One region of the Streptomyces sp. NPDC002054 genome, then DNA from elsewhere that is predicted to be linked to it. Evidence: riboswitches for the same ligand, from Rfam matches in the RefSeq annotation. Region 1 holds a riboswitch; each other region holds the start of a gene.
The links. Region 1 has a riboswitch for cyclic di-AMP ahead of ABT123_RS05550 (transglycosylase family protein). Riboswitches for the same ligand answer to the same signal wherever they lie in the genome.
Positions count from the first base shown of each region.

Region 2: it holds a riboswitch for cyclic di-AMP, as region 1 does, so the genes downstream of both, ABT123_RS03725 (M23 family metallopeptidase) here and ABT123_RS05550 (transglycosylase family protein) in region 1, are expected to answer to the same signal.
Region 3: it holds a riboswitch for cyclic di-AMP, as region 1 does, so the genes downstream of both, ABT123_RS18205 (M23 family metallopeptidase) here and ABT123_RS05550 (transglycosylase family protein) in region 1, are expected to answer to the same signal.

Region 1 covers NZ_JBEOXT010000004.1:209,374-213,564, forward strand. Annotated here, with positions in the region: gene ABT123_RS05540 (cytochrome P450 family protein) at 1-404, shown strand, start outside; gene ABT123_RS05545 (LysM peptidoglycan-binding domain-containing protein) at 551-1,702, shown strand; cyclic di-AMP (ydaO/yuaA leader) riboswitch at 1,979-2,156, shown strand; gene ABT123_RS05550 (transglycosylase family protein) at 2,160-2,894, shown strand; gene eno (phosphopyruvate hydratase) at 3,157-4,191, shown strand, end outside.
Region 2 covers NZ_JBEOXT010000003.1:115,763-119,953, forward strand. Annotated here, with positions in the region: gene ABT123_RS03715 (M16 family metallopeptidase) at 1-331, shown strand, start outside; gene ABT123_RS03720 (M16 family metallopeptidase) at 352-1,734, shown strand; cyclic di-AMP (ydaO/yuaA leader) riboswitch at 1,986-2,145, shown strand; gene ABT123_RS03725 (M23 family metallopeptidase) at 2,158-2,955, shown strand; gene ABT123_RS03730 (GntR family transcriptional regulator) at 3,118-3,807, shown strand; gene ABT123_RS03735 (HPr family phosphocarrier protein) at 4,000-4,191, opposite strand, start outside.
Region 3 covers NZ_JBEOXT010000017.1:136,643-140,833, forward strand. Annotated here, with positions in the region: gene ABT123_RS18200 (SGNH/GDSL hydrolase family protein) at 1-424, opposite strand, end outside; gene ABT123_RS18205 (M23 family metallopeptidase) at 578-1,648, opposite strand; cyclic di-AMP (ydaO/yuaA leader) riboswitch at 1,651-1,843, opposite strand; gene ABT123_RS18210 (tyrosine-protein phosphatase) at 2,095-2,901, shown strand; gene ABT123_RS18215 (aspartate aminotransferase family protein) at 2,931-4,191, opposite strand, start outside.

The sequences.
Region 1 (4,191 bases):
TGCTCGCCACCGGGGTCGAGGAACTGCTCCGCTACGACGGCCCGGTCGAGCTGGCCACCTGGCGGTTTGCCACCCGCCCGCTGACGCTCGGCGGACAGGACATCGCGGCCGGCGACCCGGTCCTCGTCGTCCTCGCCGCCGCCGACCGCGACCCCGCCCGGTTCGCCGATCCGGACATCCTGGACCTCTCCCGCAGTGACAATCAGCACCTTGGATACGGGCACGGAATCCATTACTGCCTGGGTGCTCCGCTGGCCCGGCTGGAGGGACAGACAGCGCTTGCAACTTTGCTGACGCGGATTCCGGATCTGGAGCTCGCCGTGGAGCCCGAGGCGCTGCGCTGGCGCGGCGGGCTGATCATGCGTGGACTGCGCACGCTTCCGGTTCGCTTCACACCCCGCTAATTAACTGACCGCAGGTCAACAGCCCGGGTGCCCACTGCCGCCCCGCTGTGACCTTCGCGTGATCTGCGCTGCATCGACTTGTGACAAGCGTTCGAGGAGCGCTAGGTTCCGTGACCTCCCCGCTGTCACGCGAAAGGTCCACCCTCATGCGTTCCGGGAACGGCCGCCATCGTCGGCCCCGTCAGGCCCCTGCGATCGTCGTCACGGCCGGAGTCACCGGCTCCGCCCTGGCCATGCCGCTGCTCGCCGCCACCAGTGCGAGCGCGGCGGACACCGCCACCTGGGACAAGGTCGCCGAGTGCGAGAGCGGTGGCACCTGGAGCGCCGACTACGGCAGCGGTGCGTACGGCGGGCTCCAGTTCACCCAGGAGCAGTGGAAGGACGCCGGCGGTCTCGACTACGCCCCGCGCGCCGACCTGGCCAGCCGCTCCCAGCAGATAGCCATCGCCGAGCGGGTGCTGGCCGCCGACGGGCCCGGAGCCTGGGCGCACTGCGGGGAGTCGGCCGGACTGACCCGCAACGGCCCCGCCGCCGCCGTGGACCCGGGCCAGCCGGGCCCCCAGCCGGACCGGTCGCTCGCCCCGGTCCGCCCGGAGGACCGCCCGGAGGACTCCGGCAGCTCCGACCCGACGGCCGTGCCGGGCGGGGTGTTCACCCCGGGCATGCCGGTCATGCCGGCCCCGCTGCCGCCCACCGAGCCGGTCGCGCCCACCGCGCCCACTGCGCCGGTCGCACCCACCGCGCCCGGTAAGCCGACCGCGCCGGTCGGTGAGACGCCGGCGCCGGGCACCACCCCGACCCTGCCCGCCACCCCGGGCACTCCGGGTACTCCGGGCACCCCCACCGGCCCGACCACGCCCGGCACTCCGACCGGCCCGGTGGACCCCACCGCCCCGCCGGTCGCGCCGACCACGCCCGGCACGCCGACCACCCCGGCCACTCCGGGCAGCCCGACGACCGACCCCACGGCCCCCACGGCACCGGTGAGCCCCACGGCGACCACCGACCCGGCGACGCCCGTCACCGACCCGAGCGGCGCCCCGGTGGCCGGCACGGACACCGGCACCGGACGACACCGCGGTGCACCCGCCGCCGAGGAAACCGCCGCAACCAATGCCAAGTCGGAAAAAACGGACCCGACATACACCGTGAAGGCCGGCGACACCCTCGGCGACATCGCCGACGCCAAGGGGCTCAAGGGCGGCTGGAATGCCCTCTACGCGGCCAATGAGCAGGTCATCGGGGGCGACGCGGATCTCATCAAGCCGGGCCAGAACCTGGATCTAAGCCAGAAATAGGGCCAGTTCGGGCGACCGGAAAGCCCCTAATGTCCGTTGTGAGCAAGTGAGACATGCGTCTCTTCCGGTCAACTGGCGTGTCCTCCCTGTGACCTTCCGCGAATCCGCCCCTCACCTGCGCAAACACCCTTTCGGGGAGCGCAAGTAGGGGCGGTTTTGTGCTCGAAACGCTCGTTGAACATCCGGGGCAGACCTGTCTACCTTCTGAATCGCTCGCCACCGCGGGCCTCTTCGACCGCATCGCCGAATCCTGCCGGCGGACGGAGGGAACAGTCGTCGCGTCAAGCGCCGAAGGCAGGAGCGGGGGAACCAAGGTAAGTGCCGGACCCGGACGGCCGTTGAGAGACGGTCAGCGGGAATGGCTTGGGGTTAAGCCACGCGCTAGGTCGCGAGGCCGGGCAACTCACTCGCCCGAACCCGACAGCTCACCTCGTAGGCGTCGGTGAGGAGAAGTTCCATGCTGCTTTCCGGCAAGGGCAAGCACCGTCGCGCCTCCAAGGCCACCCGGATCGTCACGCTCGCCGGTGTCACCGGTGCCGCGATCGCCGCCCCGCTGATGGCTGCGGGCACCGCGAACGCCGCCACCGCCTCGCAGTGGGACACCGTCGCCAAGTGCGAGTCCGGTGGCAACTGGTCCATCAACACCGGCAACGGCTACTACGGCGGCCTGCAGTTCTCCGCCTCCACCTGGGCCGCGTACGGCGGCAAGGCGTACGCCGCCACCGCCAACAAGGCTTCCAAGGCCCAGCAGATAGCCGTCGCCGAGAAGGTCCTCAAGGGCCAGGGCAAGGGCGCCTGGCCGCACTGCGGCAAGGGCCTGACCAACTCCGCGTACACCGGCGGCTCCACCGGCACCTCGAACGGCTCCGGCACCGAGGTCAAGCAGGCCAAGCCGAAGACCGAGACCAAGCGCACCGAGACCAAGCGCACCGAGACCACCACCACCCGGTCCGAGCGCTCCCAGGCCCCGGCCCCGTCGAAGCCGGCCACCAAGCCGGCCGCGAAGCCCGCCGCCCCCCTCGCCGTGAAGACCGGCACCGGCTCCTACGAGGTCAAGGCCGGCGACACCCTCGGCGCCATCGCCGACGCCAACGGCGTCCAGGGCGGCTGGCAGCACCTGCACGACCTGAACAAGGACATCGTTGCGGATGCCGATCTGATCTACCCGGGCCAGAAGCTGAAGCTTTCCTGACACCCGGCTGAATGGCCGGCACTTCCCGGCACATCCCGGCGCAGCACTCCCGCCCGGCGCGTCCCCGACGTGCCGGGCGGTGGTGTGTCCGGCGGAATTCAAGGGTCCTATGTCCTGTAAGGAGGGTATTCGGGCCCTTTTTCGTCCCAGGACCCGGGCGGTCGACCGGCCCACTGCCCGGAGCCGGTTAGGCTCTAGACCGGCAGGGGCCTCCCACGGCCCCACACGCCACCGCACACCCAGCGTCACATCCCAGAAGGAGATGCTCGTGCCGTCCATCGACGTCGTCGTAGCCCGGGAAATCCTGGACTCCCGAGGCAACCCCACGGTCGAGGTCGAGGTGGGCCTCGACGATGGCAGCACCGGCCGTGCTGCCGTCCCGTCCGGCGCCTCCACCGGTGCCTTCGAGGCCATTGAGCTCCGTGACGGTGACCCCAACCGCTACATGGGCAAGGGCGTGGAGAAGGCCGTTCTCGCGGTCATCGAGCAGATCGGCCCGGAGCTCGTCGGCTACGACGCCACCGAGCAGCGCCTGATCGACCAGGCCATGTTCGACCTGGACGCCACCGACAACAAGGGCTCGCTCGGCGCCAACGCCATCCTCGGCGTCTCCCTCGCCGTCGCGCACGCCGCGTCCGAAGCCTCGGACCTGCCGCTCTTCCGCTACCTCGGCGGCCCGAACGCGCACCTGCTGCCCGTTCCGATGATGAACATCCTCAACGGTGGGTCGCACGCCGACTCCAACGTCGACATCCAGGAGTTCATGATTGCCCCGATCGGCGCGGAGTCCTTCTCCGAGGCGCTGCGCTGGGGTGCCGAGGTCTACCACACCCTCAAGAAGGTCCTGCACACCAAGGGCCTCTCCACCGGTCTCGGTGACGAGGGCGGCTTCGCCCCGAACCTGGAGTCCAACCGCGCCGCGCTCGACCTCATCGTCGAGGCCATCAAGCAGGCCGGCTACGTCCCGGGCAAGGACATCGCGCTCGCGCTCGACGTCGCCGCGTCCGAGTTCTACAAGGACGGCAAGTACGAGTTCGAGGGCCAGTCCCGCTCGGCCGCCGAGATGACCGAGTACTACGCCGAGCTCGTCGACGCGTACCCGCTGGTCTCCATCGAGGACCCGCTCTTCGAGGACGACTGGGCCGGCTGGAAGGTCATCACCGACAAGCTGGGCGCCCGCGTCCAGATCGTCGGTGACGACCTGTTCGTCACCAACCCGGAGCGCCTGGCCCGCGGTATCGAGGAGGGCTCCGCGAACGCCCTGCTCGTGAAGGTGAACCAGATCGGTTCGCTGACC
Region 2 (4,191 bases), on a different contig from region 1:
GCGGTTCGCCGCCGAGGGCCCGACCGCGGAGGAGATGGAGCGCGCCCAGGCCCAGCTGGAGCGCGAATGGCTGGACCGGCTGGGCACGGTGGCCGGCCGGGCCGACGAACTGTGCCGGTTCGCCGTGCTGTTCGGCGACCCGCAGCTGGCGCTGACCGCCGTCGGCCGGGTGCTGGACATCACGGCCGAGGAGGTGCAGGCCGTGGCCGCCGCCCGGCTGCGCCCCGACAACCGGGCCGTGCTGGTGTACGAGCCGCTGGCCGAGGAGAACGGCGACGGCGAGAACGACGCGAACGACGCGAACGACGAGAACGAGGGGGCGGAGCAGTGAGCGACACCGCAGCCGTCACGATGACCTTCCACCCGCAGCCGCAGGCCGGCGAGGCCCGCCCGTGGGCCTTCCCGGCCCCCGAGCGCGGCACCCTGGACAACGGCCTGACCGTGCTCCGCTGCCACCGGCCCGGCCAGCAGGTGGTGGCCGTCGAGATCATCCTCGAGGCCCCGCTGGACGCCGAGCCGGCCGGCCTGGACGGGGTGGCCACCATCATGGCCCGGGCGCTGTCCGAGGGCACCGACAAGCACTCCGCCGAGGAGTTCGCCGCGGCGCTGGAGCGCTGCGGAGCCACCCTCGACGCGCATGCCGACCACCCGGGCGTCCGGGTCTCCCTGGAGGTCCCGGCCTCCCGGCTGCCCAAGGCCCTCGCGCTGCTCGCCGAGGCGCTGCGCGCCCCCGCGTTCGCCGACGAGGAGGTGGACCGCCTGGTCCGCAACCGGCTCGACGAGATCCCGCACGAGCTGGCCAACCCGGCGCGCCGGGCCGCCATGCAGCTGTCCAAGGAGCTCTTCCCGGCCGCGCTGCGGATGTCCCGGCCGCGCCAGGGCACCGCGGAGACCGTCGCCCGGATCGACTCCGCGGCCGTACGCGCCTTCTACGAGGCCCACGTACGCCCGGCAGCCGCCACCGCGGTGATCGTCGGCGACTACGCCGGCACGGACCTGAACGCCGTTCTGGCGGACACCCTGGGCGCCTGGACCGGCGGCAGCGCGGCGCGGCGTCCGGCCACCGCGGTGACCGCCGACGACACAGGCCGGGTGGTCATCGTGGACCGGCCCGGTGCGGTCCAGACCCAGCTGCTGATCGGCCGGATCGGTCCGGACCGGCACGACCGCGTCTGGGTGCCGCAGGTGCTCGGCACGTACTGCCTGGGCGGCACCCTCACCTCCCGCCTGGACCGGGTGCTGCGCGAGGAGAAGGGCTACACCTACGGCGTCCGCTCCTTCGGGCAGGTGCTGCGCTCCACCGCCCCGACGGCTCCGGAAGGTGCCACCGGCGCGTCCATGCTCGCCATCAGCGGCTCGGTGGACACCCCGAACACCGGTCCGGCGCTGGAAGACCTCTGGAAGGTGCTGCGGACGCTGGCGGAGGGCGGCCTGACCGATGCCGAACGGGACGTGGCGGTTCAGAACTTGGTGGGCGTGGCCCCGCTGAAGTTCGAGATGGCCGCCTCCGTCGCGGGCACCCTCGCCGACCAGGTCGAGCAGCAGCTCCCGGACGACTTCCAGGCGGAGTTCTACGCGCGGATGGCCGAAACCGGCACGGTGGAGGCGACTTCGGCGGTGGTCAGCGCCTTCCCGGTGGACCGTCTGGTCACCGTCCTGGTGGGCGACGCGGCACAGATCGAGGCCCCGGTGCGGGCGCTCGGCATCGGTGAGGTCACCGTGGTCGCCAACTGACCGTACGGTCGTCAACTGGCCTCCGGACGGCGTCCGGAGGTACGGGTTCCGGCATGGGGTCTGGCACGGGGTCTTGGTGGTTCATCCGCCAAGACCCCTTTTGCTCGCCTAATGTCCGATTAAGTGGAGTGGTTCCCCGTATGCCGTGTGGCGTACGCAACAAAAAGGCGCGTCTGTTTGGCGATTGACTGATGATCCGCCTAGCGTCGGTCCCGCTGCCCGTCAGCTGTAACCGCCGCACCCGCGGCACCGGGCAGCAATCGCCGAGTCCCCGTCAGGCGCGAGCCTGGGGAGCCGGGGACCCACATCAGTCCCTGGGGTGAATCGGTCCGCCTCGCCAGAGGGGGGCCGTAGGAGACCTTCCTGCTCCGAACCCGTCAGCTAACCCGGTAGGCGAGAGGGAAGGAAAGGATCAGCCCCTTCATGGCGTTCGGCAGTCGTGCCGCCGGTTCCGGCAAGCACCGTGGTTCCAGCCGTCTGAGCAAGAAGACCGCCGGCATAGCCGGGATCGCAGCCCTCGCCACCACCGGTGTCGTCGGCTCCTTCGCAGCTCCGGCCTTCGCCGCGGACAACGATCACGCGAATCTCGACACCGGTCTCAACGCCGTCGTGGTCGGCGACGACCTGGCCGGCGACATCGAGACCCAGGCCGCGGCCCAGCAGCACGCCGCCGACGCTGCCGCCGCCAAGGCGCAGGCCGAGGCCGAGGCGCAGCAGCGGGCCGCCGAGGCGAAGCGTCTGGCCGAGGCGAAGGCGAAGGCCGAGCGCGAAGCCAAGGAGCGCGCCGAGCGCGAGGCCGAGCGCAAGCGGCTGAACACCTTCGTCTCCCCGCTGGGCGACTCGTACGTCTCCACCCAGTACAAGGCCGGCGGCGGCATGTGGTCCTCCGGCAGCCACACCGGCATCGACTTCCACGCGGACTCCGGCACCGTGGTCCGCTCGGTGGGTCTCGGCACGGTCGTCGAGGCCGGCTGGGGCGGCGCGTACGGCAACAACGTCGTCATCAAGCACGCCGACGGCACCTACACCCAGTACGGCCACCTCCTCTCCCTGAGCGTCTCCAAGGGACAGCAGGTCACCCCGGGCCAGCAGATCGGCCTGTCCGGGTCCACCGGCAACTCCAGCGGCCCGCACCTGCACTTCGAGGCCCGGACCGGCGCGGACTACGGCTCGGACATCAACCCGATCACCTACCTGCGCAGTCACGGCGTCAGCATCTGACTCTGGTCTGACTCAGGCCCGCAGCACCCGCAGCATCGAAGAAGACCCCCGGCTCACCGAGCCCGGGGGTTTTCTTCTTTTGTTTTCCGTCTCCGCTCGGAAATAATCGTGTGCTGCAATAGAGTCGGGACAATGACACCAGCATTAAGCGGAGGTCCGGTCTTGCGTATTCCTGCGCACGCGGTGTGTACGGCAATCCGCGACGATATCGTCACCGGAGTCTTCGAGCCCGGGAGCAGACTCACCGAGGAACTTCTGGCCCGCCGGTACGGGGTCTCCCGGGTCCCGGTGCGCGAGGCGCTGCGCACGCTGGAGTCCGAGGGCTTCGTCACCACCCGGCGGCACGCGGGCGCCTGCGTGGCCGAGCCGACCGAGCAGGAGGCGGCCGACCTGCTGGAGCTCCGGATGCTGCTGGAGCCGCTGGCCGCCGCGCGGGCGGCCCGGCGCCGCACGGACGCGCACCTCAAGGTGCTCCGCGGCCTGGTCCGGCTGGGCCGGGAGCGGGCCCGGCAGGGCCAGGGCGAGGATCTGCGGGCCCTGGGAGGCTGGTTCCACGAGACCCTGGCCCAGGCCTCCGGCAGCCCCGGGCTGATCGCCCTGCTCACCCAGCTCCGGCACAAGGTGGCCTGGATGTACGCGGTGCAGGTGCCCGCCCAGCCGGTGGAGTCCTGGGCCGAGCACGGGGCGATCGTGGACGCGGTGGCCCGCGGCGACGCGGAACGGGCCCGGGCGCTGACCGCGGCGCATGCGGAGCGGGCCGCCGAGGCGCACCGGATGAGGGGGCGGAGGTCGGGCGCCGGACCGGTGAGGACTTCGCAACCTGCCGTAAACATGTCGAGCGGCCGGCATTAACAGAAGCCGTATACAAAGAGCGGGTGTATTACCGCCCGGGTGTGAGCCGGGTGTGAATTCGGCATCGGCCGGAATTCCCCGTTGCCCGTAATCCGGAATTGCGGAAGCGGGGAAAACGATCGGAGCCGCGGCCCCCGTCCTCCGGGGCCGCGGCTCCGCCACGTGTGCACGACTCGGGACGAACCCGAAGGGTCAGACCGTCTCGGGAAGTTCCTCGAGACCCTCCGCGACCAGCTTCGCCAGGCGGTCGAGCGCCACCTCCGCGCCCTCGGCCTCCGACGCGAGGATGATCTCCTCGCCGCCCTGGGCGCCCAGGCCCAGCACCGCGAGCATGGAACCGGCGTTGACGGGGTTGCCGTCCACCTTCGAGATGGTCACCGGGAC
Region 3 (4,191 bases), on a different contig from region 1:
GCCGGAGCACGGGCACGCCGCGGGTGTCGAAGCCGGTGGTGATCATGACCAGGCCGACGGCCCGGGTGAGGTCGGCGACCGCCGCCTCGAAGCGTTCGGCCACGTCGTCGGGGTCGCTGCCGGGCCGGATGATGTCGTTCCCGCCGGCGCAGAAGGTCACCAGGTCGGGTGCGAGCTCCTTGGCCCGCGGTACCTGCTCGGCCACGATCTGGTCGAGCAGCCGCCCCCGCACGGCGAGGTTGGCGTACCGGAAGTCGTGCTCCTCGCGGCGGTCGGCCAGCAGGACGGCCAGCCGGTCGGCCCAGCCGACGAAGGTGTCCCCCGGTCCCGGGTCCCCCACACCTTCGGTAAAGCTGTCACCGATCGCCGCGTATGAGCCAATGGTCTGGAATGTCGAGTTCGTCGTATCGTCGTCGCCTGCCACGTCGGCTTATCTTTCCCCGACACCTGTGACCTACGCGACCGTAGCCAGGGGTTGACGGACCGTGATCTTTGCCACCCGCCCGCGAGGAATACCGCCGGGGCCGGGAATCCCCCTCGGATTCCCGGCCCCGGCCTACTGGCGGACTTCAGTCCGTCAGACGCTCACACCCTTCGAGCGGAGGTAGCTCAGCGGGTTGATGTCCGAGCCGTAGTTCTTCCCGGTGCGGATCTCGAAGTGCAGGTGCGGGCCGGTGGAGTTGCCGGTGGAGCCGACGAGGCCCACCTGCTGGCCGGCGGTGACGCTCTGGCCGACCGAGACCGAGAGCTGCGACATGTGGCCGTACTGCGAGTAGTGGCCGTCGGCGTGCTTGATGATGACCTCGTTGCCGTACGAACCGGCCCAGCCGGCCGAGACCACGGTGCCGGCGCCGACCGCCTTCACGCTGGTGCCGGCCGTCGCGGCGAAGTCCACGCCGGAGTGCATGCCGCTGGACCACATGGCCCCGCTGGCCTTGTACGGGGTGGAGACGCGGGCGGTGACCGGGGCGACGAAGCCGCCGGCGGTGGCCGCACCGGAGGACTTCGTGTCAGCGGCAGAGTTCCCGGCCGGGGCGGGCTCCTGCTCGGGCGCCGGGGCCGGGGCCGCCTGCTCCTGGGCCGGGGCCGCCTGCTCGGGGGCGGGGGCTGCCTGCTCGGGGGCGGGGGCGACCTCGGCAGGCTGCTCGGGGGCCGGCGCGGCCTCGGCAGGCTGCTCCTGCGCGGCCTGGGCGTCGGCGGGAGCCTCGGCGGCGGCCTGGGCCGCACCCTGGCCCTGGCCCGGGGCGCCGACCTTCAGCTTCAGGCCCGGGTGGATCATCGACGGGTCGGAACCGACCGCCTCGCGGTTGTTGTCGTACAGCTGCTTCCAGCCGCCGCCGACCTGCCGGTCCTGGGCGATGTCCGAGAGGCAGTCGCCGGAGACCACGGTGTAGACGGAGGGAAGCTGGACCGCCTTGGGGGCGGCGGCCGGCACGGCCAGGGACTGGATCTGCGTCTGGACGGCGACCCGGGCGGCGCTCTGGGCCGCCAGCGCGGTGGGGGCCTGGGTGACGGGGAGTTCGGCGGCGTTCGCGCCGGTGGCACCCAGCAGCGGGAGCGCGAGGGCCGCACCGCCGGTGCCGGCCGCGACGAAACCGCGGGCTATCGGGCTGGACTTGGGACGGCGGTGCTTACCCTTTGCAGGCATGGCGAATTCCTCTCCGTCGCCTGCGAGGTGAGCTGTCGGGTTCGGACTGGAGATGTCCGGCAGTACATCCGATGCACATCACATGTACATCGGGTGTACGGCTTCACCCCGAGCCGTCCCGGCACAAAGATCCGGAACAGCGGCTTACCTGGTTCCCCCGCTCCTGCCGCGCACGTGAATGGTCGGGTGCGGTTTTCCGGGAGGCGGCAGGATTCGGCGTTCCACCCGGATCGGTCGTGACCGTATTCCAATTCGGGCGCACAGAACAAGCCATGAATTTGCGGTAGGAATCATGAAAGTGATGGATCACCGGAATTCCCGTCACCCTCTGTCCATTCCGGACCGGCAACACCCGTTCGGGCAAGGCAATTCGGCCACGCCGAGCCGCCACTCAACGTCACCGTATGATCCTGCTCACGAGGCATCACCGACGCGGAGGAGTTCCCGTGACGCAACAGATACCCCACCATTCGTCCACTGAGCCCGAACTGTCCGGAGTGCGCAACTTCCGTGATGTGGGCGGTTTGTCGACCTCGGATGGGCGACAGGTCAGATCGGGAGTTCTGTTCCGAAGCGGACATCTCGCACATGCCACCGAAACCGACGCAGAGTTTCTCGCCTCGCTCGGACTGCACACCATCTTCGACTTCCGGAACTCCGCCGACCACGCCTTGGAGGGACCCGACGTCACCCTGCCGGGTGTCCGGAATGTCGGCATTCCTCTCTCCGACCCGGCGGACGGCAAGGAGTTCTGGAAGATGGTCCGCGACGGCGACCTCGAGCAGCTCCGAGGACTGCTGGGCGAGGGCCGGGCGGCGGCCCGGATGACCCGGTCCTACCGGGAGATCATCCGGACCCGCACCGCCGAGCACAGCCGGGTGGTGCACGCCCTGGCCGAGGACAGCGTGCCGGCCCTGATGCACTGCGCCGCCGGCAAGGACCGCGCCGGGCTCTCCATCGCCGTCACCCTGCTCGCGCTCGGTGTGGAGCGGGAGGCGATCCTGGCGGACTACCTGGAGTCCAACGCGCCGCACCGCCGCTACCGGGTCCGCCGCAGCAGCGACTCCGCGGAAGCCCGCTCCCCCGAGGTGATGGCCCTGCTCGCCCCGCTGTTCGACGCCCGCGCCGAGTACCTGGAGGCGGCCTTCGACACCATCGGGGAGACCTGGGGCAGCGTCCCGGCGTACCTGGCCGAGGGCCTCGGGCTCAGCCCCGAGACCCTCGACCGCCTGCGCGAACGACTCCTCGACTAGCCGAAACCAGCCGTGCCCGAAGCAGGCCGTCAGCGGTTGGCGACGGCCTGCTTCACCAGGGTCCGGCCGAAGTCCCACATCAGGCCGCCGCCGCCGTGCGCCTCGTCCATGACCGCCCGGAAGGCGGTCACGAACCGGTCCACGTCCTGCTCGTCCACGACCAGCGGCGGGATCAGCTTGATCACCTCCAGGTGGTCCCCGGAGACCTGCGTGAGGATCCGGTGCCGCTGCAGCAGCGGCACCACCACCATCTGCGCGAACAGGCCCTTGCGGGCCGCCTGCAGCATGGTCCACCGGCTGCGCAGGCCCAGCGAGGACGGCCGGCCGAACTCGATGCCGATCATCAGCCCGCGCCCCCGCACCTCGTGCAGCAGCTCGTACTCGTCCACCAGGGCGGCCAGCCGCCCGCGCAGCAGGTCCCCCATCGCCCGGGCGCGGGCCACCAGGTCCTCCTGCTCCAGCACCGACAGGACCGCGAGCCCCGCCGCCATGGCCTGCGCATTGGAGCCGAAGCTGGCCGAGTGGACCAGCACCCGGTCCATGGAGGAGTAGACCTTCTTGAAGATCCAGTCCTTGCCGAGGGTGGCCCCGACCGGCACGTACCCGCCCGAGAGGGCTTTCGCCACGCAGACCAGATCCGGCTCGACGCCGCCTTCATGCTGGTACGCGTAGAAATCTCCGGTACGTCCGAGCCCGGTCTGCACCTCGTCCGCGATGAGCAGCGCCCCGTGCCGGTGGAGCAGCTCCCCGGCCGCCCGCAGGAAGCCGGGCGGGGTCTCGTGCACCCCCTTGCCCTGGATCGGCTCCACCACAAAGGCCGCCACATCGCCCTTGCGCAGTTCCCGCTCCAGCGCCGCCAGGTCGCCGAGCGGGACGGCGGTGTCCGGCAGCAGGGGTGCGAAGCCCTCGCGGAAACCGTTCTCGCCGTTGACCGAGAGGGAGCCCGTGGTGAGCCCGTGGAAGGCGTGGGCGCAGTAGAGGATTCTGGGTCGGCCGGTGACGTACCGGGCGAATTTCAGCGCGGTCTCCACGGCCTCGGTGCCGCTGTTGCCGAAGAAGACCCGGTCCAGGTGCGGGCTGTGCGCGAGCAGCTTTTCGGCGAGCAGCCCGGGCAGTGGCTGGCAGTCGAACCGGGTCAGATCGGCCAGCTGGGCGTCCAGGACGTCGTGCAGCGCCTTCCGGACGACCGGATGGTGCCGGCCCAGGCCCATCACCCCGAACCCGGCGAGCATGTCGAGGTAGTCGTTCCCCTCGGCGTCCCAGAAGTGCGCGCCCTCGGCCCGGACGTAG